2 regions of the Nonomuraea polychroma genome follow, and region 1 is predicted to be linked to the other one. Evidence: predicted binding sites of a transcription regulator. Region 1 holds the regulator's gene; the other holds the start of a gene.
What was found. Region 1 encodes HrcA, which represses chaperone genes, less so after heat shock. Its sites were predicted from a motif close to TTGGCACTCTCNNNNNGAGAGTGCCAA; they were not measured.

Region 1 (3,412 bases):
GCAGCCCCTGGACGACGACGAGCCGCGGCTGGGGCGCTTCGACCCGGTAGCGGGCCAGCACGTCGAGCCTGAGCGCGTCCTTGAGCACCTCGCGTACGACGCATTCGGCGACCGCGCCGGCTCCGTCGGTGAGGTCGACGCGCTCACCGGCCCGCAGGCGGCGTACGGAGGCCGCGTGCCGCCCCTCCGGGCCGCCGAGCGTCAGCTCGGGCCCGTCGAGCTCCTCCGAGAGGAAGACGGGTACGGTCACCGGCCGTTGAACGCGTCGCGCAGCCGCGAGAAGAAGCCCTGCTGACCCGGCGCGAACTTGCCCGGCGGCCGCTCCTCGCCCCGCTGCTTGGCCAGCTCCTTCAGCAGGTCCTCCTGCGCGGTGTCGAGCCGGGTCGGGGTCTCGACGTTGACGTGGATCAGCAGGTCGCCCCTGCCGGACTCGTTGAGCCGCTGCACGCCGCGCCCGAACATGGTGATGACCTGGCCGGACTGGGTGCCCGGGCGGACGTCGATCTCCTCGGAGCCGTCGAGCGTCTCGACCACGAGCACGGTGCCGAGCGCGGCGGCCGTCATCGGGATCTGGACGGTGCAGTGGAGGTCGTCACCGCGCCGTTCGAAGATCTCGTGGGCCCGCTCGACGATCTCCAGGAACAGGTCTCCGGGCGGGCCGCCGCCAGGGCCGACCTCGCCCTCGCCGGCGAGCTGGATGTGGGTGCCGTCCTCCACGCCCGCGGGGATGCGGACCTTGATCGTACGGCGGGTGCGCACCCGGCCGTCGCCGGAGCACTCCTGGCAGGGGTGGCGGATGATGGTGCCGAAGCCGCCGCACTGCGGGCACGGCCGCGAGGTCATGACCTGGCCCAGGAACGAGCGGGTGACCTGGGAGATCTCGCCGCGTCCGTTGCACATGTCGCAGGTGTCGGGGTGCGTGCCCGGCGCGGCGCCGGCCCCGTGGCAGACCTCGCAGAGCACCGCCGTGTCGACGACCAGCTCGCGAGTGGTGCCGAACGCCGTCTCGCGCAGGTCGAGCTCGACGCGGATGGTGGCGTTGCGGCCCCGGCGCGCCCGCGAGCGCGGCCCTCGGGTGCCGGCCGCCGAGCCGAAGAAGGCGTCCATGATGTCGCTGAACGGGAAGCCGGCTCCGAAGCCCGCGGCGCCCGCTCCTGCTCCCGCGCCGGCGAAGGGGTCCCCGCCCAGGTCGTACATCTGGCGCTTGTTCGGGTCCGACAGCACCTCGTAGGCCTGCGTGATCTCCTTGAACCGCTCCTGGGTCTCAGGGTCAGGGTTCACGTCGGGGTGCAGCTCGCGTGCGAGGCGGCGGTATGCCTTCTTGATCTCGTCCTGACTGGCGTCACGGCGCACCCCGAGGGTGGCGTAGTAATCGCTGTTTGCCACTTATCGACCTCTTATGATGCAGCCAGGATCTGGCTGACGTAGCGAGCCACCGCACGCACGGCGCCCATCGTCACGGGATAGTCCATCCTGGTCGGCCCCAGCACGCCGAGCCTGGCCAGTTGGTTGTCGCCAGAACCGTATCCGGTCGCGACGACGGATGTGCCGCGTAGGTAAGGGTTTTCCGAACCGATGCGGACGGTGAGCGCGGAGGGGGTGTCCGAGGACGTCTCGCCGAGCAGCCGCATGAGCACGACCTGCTCCTCCAGCGCCTCCAGCACGTCACGCAGGCCGGTGGAGAAGTCGGCGCCGGCGAGGTTGGCCGCGCCGGCGAACACGATCTTCTCGTCGTGCCGTTCCACCAGGGTCTCGAGCAGCACCGACAAGATTGTCGCCACCGCGGGCCGGTCTTCGACCGGCAGCCGCTCCGGCAGGTCGGCGACCAGCTCGGGCACGTTGCTCAGGCCGCATCCGTCGAGGCAGGCGTTGAGCACCGCACGCAGATGCGCGATGCGGTTGTCCTCCACCACCTCGGGCAGCTCGATCACGCGCTGCTCGACGCGGCCGGTATTGGTGATCAGCACGAGCATGACCCGCCGGTCGTTCAGCGGCACCAGCTCGACGTGCCGGACCGTCGAGCGCGTCAATGTCGGGTATTGCACGACCGCCACCTGCCTGGTCAGCTGCGCGAGCAGCCGCACGGTGCGGGTGACCACGTCATCGAGGTCCACCGCGCCGGCGAGGAAGGTCTCGATCGCCCTGCGCTCGGCTCCCGACAGCGGCTTGATCTGCGAGAGCCGGTCGACGAACAGGCGGTATCCCTTGTCCGTCGGCACGCGTCCCGCGCTGGTGTGCGGCTGTGTGATGTAGCCTTCCTCCTCCAGCGCGGCCATGTCGTTTCTGACCGTCGCCGGGGAGACCTTCAGGTTGTGGCGCTCGGCCAGCGCCTTGGAGCCCACCGGTTCGTTGGTGGACACGTAGTCTTCGACAATGGCGCGGAGCACCGCCAATTTCCGATCGTCGAGCACGTGCTCACCTCCTGCCCTCTTCCTTCAGGAACGACGTGTCTAGCACTCTGTGTTCCCGAGTGCCAAGTGTACGGCTCTCGCCCACAAGGTGCGATAACACCGGCTCCCATCCTGTTGCTAGCGGCTTACAAGCGACAGGGCCCACACTTGCCGACATGTCGGACAATTCGCAACCGCCGTCGTACGGGCCACCTCCAGGACACGACCCCTACCACGGTCAGCCACAACCGCCTCAGCCGGGTTACGGACCTCAGCCCGGCACTCAGCCCGGCTACGGACCGCAACCGGGCTCCCAGCCCGGCTACGGGCCCCAACCGGGCTCCCAGCCAGGATGGGGGCCGCCGCCGCAGTACGGCACCACTCCCCAGTACGGACAGCCACCTCAGTACGGCCAATATGGCCCGGAGGGCCAACAGCCCCAATTCCCCCCGCACATCAATTCCAAAGCCATAAAGCCCAGCCTGTGGTGGCTGGCGGCGGCCTGGGGCGTGGCCGTGGTCTGCGGGATCGTCGGCGTCGTCATCTTCGTCGGCGGGGTGCTCGGCAGCGTGACCGATGCGGCCCCCACCAAGACGTTCTCGCCCGGCGAAAGCATCACGGTGACCGTCGACCCGGCCGACAAGCCGGCCGTCTACGTCGCCACCAACACGCGGATCAACTACGAGTGCGAGATCTCCGGCGGTTCCGGCCAGGCCAGGCTCGCCGAGACCAGCGGCAGCCAGTCGCTCACAGTCGGCAGCGTGACGTGGGAGCAGATCCTCGTGATCAACGCGCCGAGCAAGGGCGACTACCAGCTGACCTGCACCAACCAGGAGACGGCGAACGTCAAGTACGGCGTCGGCAAGCCGGTGACCTCCGCCGCGGGCGGGATCGTCGGCGGGACCGTGGCGCTGTTCCTGATCCCCGGCGCCGGAATCCTCCTCGCGATCGTCGCCACCGTCGTCGTCCTCATGCGCCGTAGCTCTGCGCGCAAGCGCCTTGCGGTCGGCGGGTGATTTGCT
Region 2 (3,412 bases), 8.1 Mb from region 1:
CGGCGACCCGCTGGGTGACAAGTGGGGGTTCGTCAACGTCAACCTGCGGCCCTACTACGCCGAGGGCTCCAAGACGCTCGCGTACGAGATCGCCGAGCAGCTCGGCTGGCGGCTGCCTGAGCAGATCATCATTCCCATCGCCTCCGGCTCGCAGCTCACGAAGATCGACAAGGGCTTCAAGGAGCTGGTGGCGCTCGGGCTGGTCGAGGACACGCCCTACAAGATCTTCGGGGCGCAGGCGGCCGGGTGCTCGCCGGTCTCCACCGCGTACAAGGCGGGGCACGACGTCGTCCAGCCGGTCAAGCCGGACACCATTGCCAAGTCGCTGGCCATCGGCAACCCCGCCGACGGCCCGTACGTGCTCGACATCGCCCGCCGCACCGGAGGGGCCGTCGAGGACGTCACGGATCCTGAGATCGTGGCCGCCATCAAGCTCCTGGCCTCGACGGAGGGCATTTTCGCCGAGACCGCGGGCGGGGTTACCGTGGGCGTGCTCAAGAAGCTCGCCGAGAGCGGGCGGCTCGACCCCGAGGCCGAGACCGTGGTGCTCAACACCGGCGATGGGCTCAAGACGCTGGATGCCATCACCGGCGACGACGCCAAGCCCACCGCCGTGATCCGGCCCTCTCTCGACGCGTTCCGCGCGGCTGTCTGACAACCAGGAAAGGCAAGATAACCATGAGCGTTTCTGTGCGGATTCCCACCATTCTGCGCACGTACACCGGGGGGAACGCGGAAGTGAGTGGCGAGGGTGCGACGCTTCGTGACGTGCTCGCCAAGCTCGACTCCGACTACCCGGGGATCGGCGCAAGAATTCTGGATGAATCGGGCAAGATTCGGCGTTTCGTCAACGTTTACGTTGGGGAAGAGGACGTCCGTTTTGCCGAAGGGCTCGACACTCCGGCTCCTGACGGCACCCAGATCTCCATCATCCCGGCGGTCGCCGGCGGCTGAGTGCCATAGATCACATCTTTGAAGGCGCCCCTAGTGGGCGCCTTCTCCTTTTCCCCACTAATTCAACGTTGAACGAGCTTCCCTGCGAAGAAATGCGTAGTTTGTGGATTGACTCTGTTGCCAAACCCCGTGCCACAGGTATGGTCGAGGCGATCGTCTGGCTGATTTTCAGTTAAGTCATGCGATTACGGTCTCGCGGTGGAATGGGCGAGATCTGTGAGCCCAGTAAGAGGAGTCGGAAGTGGCGCAGGGCACCGTCAAGTGGTTCAACGCGGACAAGGGCTACGGCTTCATCGCGGTAGACGGTGGTAAGGATGTATTCGTCCATTACTCAGCGATCCTGATGGACGGGTACCGAGCACTCGAACAGGGCCAGCGCGTCGAGTTCGAGATCACGCAGGGCCAGAAGGGGCCGCAGGCGGAGTCTGTCCGGGCGGTCTGATTTACATCACTGGTATGCACCCGGTGGCATCGCACGGCAACGCAGTCCGGGCGAGGCGGCCACCATTCCTTCGTCGACCTACGGCGAGCCGCACGGTGAGCGGCTCGCCGTACAGACGGACTGACCAGGGCGGAAACCGCAGGATGGTAGTCCTTCGCTTGCACTCGGCAGGGTAGAGTGCTAAACAGTTCGTTGGCACTCTGTGCAGCAGAGTGCCAACAACTCGGATCGAGACGATGGGGTCTGCCGAACGGAGATGCAGGCCCGTGCCGTCGCGGGCGTCGGCTCGGTCCAGGACAAGCCACCCTGTATCTGGGAGGTCTAGCCTTATGGCAGCCAAGATGATCGCGTTTGACGAGGACGCCCGGCGCGGTCTCGAGCGCGGTATGAACCAGCTCGCCGACGCCGTCAAGGTGACCCTGGGCCCCAAGGGCCGCAACGTCGTGCTGGAGAAGAAGTGGGGCGCTCCCACGATCACCAACGACGGTGTCTCCATCGCCAAGGAGATCGAGCTCGAGGACCCGTGGGAGAAGATCGGCGCTGAGCTGGTCAAGGAAGTCGCCAAGAAGACGGACGACGTCGCCGGCGACGGCACCACCACCGCCACCGTGCTCGCCCAGGCACTCGTACGCGAGGGTCTGCGTAACGTGGCCGCCGGCGCCAACCCGATGGCACTGAAGAAGGGCATCGAGGCCGCCGTCGAGCGGGTCAGCGAGGAGCTCTCCAAGCTGGCCAAGGACGTGGAGACCAAGGAGCAGATCGCCTCCACCGCCTCCATCTCCGCGGCCGACCCCGAGATCGGCGCCCTCATCGCCGAGGCGATGGACAAGGTCGGCAAGGAAGGCGTCATCACCGTCGAGGAGAGCAACACCTTCGGCCTCGAGCTCGAGCTCACCGAGGGCATGCGCTTCGACAAGGGCATGACGTCGATGTACTTCGTCACCGACTCGGACCGCATGGAGGCCGTGCTCGAGGACCCGTACATCCTGATCGTCAACAGCAAGGTCTCGGCCAACAAGGACCTGCTGCCCCTGCTCGACAAGGTCGTGCAGTCCGGCAAGCCGCTGCTGATCATCGCTGAGGACGTCGAGGGCGAGGCCCTGGCCACCCTGGTGGTCAACAAGATCCGCGGCCTGTTCCGCTCCGTGGCCGTCAAGGCCCCGGGCTTCGGCGACCGCCGCAAGGCCATGCTCAACGACATCGCCATCCTGACCGGTGGCGCCGTCATCGCCGAGGAGGTCGGTCTCAAGCTCGAGAGCGCCACCCTCGACCTGCTGGGCCGGGCCCGCAAGGTCGTCGTCACCAAGGACGAGACCACGATCGTCGACGGCGCCGGTGACGCCGAGCAGATCTCCGGCCGGGTCAACGAGATCCGCGCCGAGATCGAGCGCACCGACTCCGACTACGACCGCGAGAAGCTCCAGGAGCGCCTCGCCAAGCTGGCCGGCGGCGTGGCCGTCATCAAGGCCGGCGCGGCCACTGAGGTCGAGCTCAAGGAGCGCAAGCACCGCATCGAGGACGCCGTCCGCAACGCCAAGGCGGCCGTCGAGGAGGGCATCGTCCCCGGCGGTGGCGTGGCGCTGCTGCAGGCCGGCGCCAAGGCGTTCGACAAGCTCGAGCTCAACGGCGACGAGGCCACCGGTGCCGCGATCGTGAAGAAGGCGCTCGAGGAGCCCCTCAAGCAGATCGCGGTCAACGCCGGTCTCGAGGGCGGCGTCGTGGTCGAGCGCGTTCGCAACCTCACCCCTGGTGAGGGCCTGAACGCCGCTTCGGGCGAGTACGTCAACATGTTCGAGGCGGGCATCATCGACCCGGCCAAGGTGACGCGCTCCGCGCTGCAGAACGCCGCCTCCATCGCGGCGCTCTTCCTCACCACCGAGGCCGTCATCGCCGAGAAGCCCGAGAAGACCCCCGCTGCTCCGGCCATGCCGGGCGGCGGCGACATGGACTTCTAGGTCCTTTCTCGCGTAGCGACGAAGAGCGGCCCGGGTTTCACGGGCCGCTCTTATTCGTTTC

Region 2: the regulator HrcA is predicted to act here: its motif matches at 1,589-1,615, upstream of groL (chaperonin GroEL).

Annotation. Positions count from the first base shown of each region.
Region 1 is NZ_SAUN01000001.1:535,508-538,919, reverse strand. Features, by position in the region: gene EDD27_RS02410 (16S rRNA (uracil(1498)-N(3))-methyltransferase) at 1-250, opposite strand, end outside; gene dnaJ (molecular chaperone DnaJ) at 247-1,386, opposite strand; gene hrcA (heat-inducible transcriptional repressor HrcA) at 1,398-2,411, opposite strand; gene EDD27_RS56215 (DUF456 domain-containing protein) at 2,567-3,406, shown strand.
Region 2 is NZ_SAUN01000001.1:8,673,450-8,676,861, reverse strand. Features, by position in the region: gene thrC (threonine synthase) at 1-655, shown strand, start outside; gene EDD27_RS39805 (MoaD/ThiS family protein) at 679-954, shown strand; gene EDD27_RS39800 (cold-shock protein) at 1,196-1,396, shown strand; gene groL (chaperonin GroEL) at 1,726-3,351, shown strand.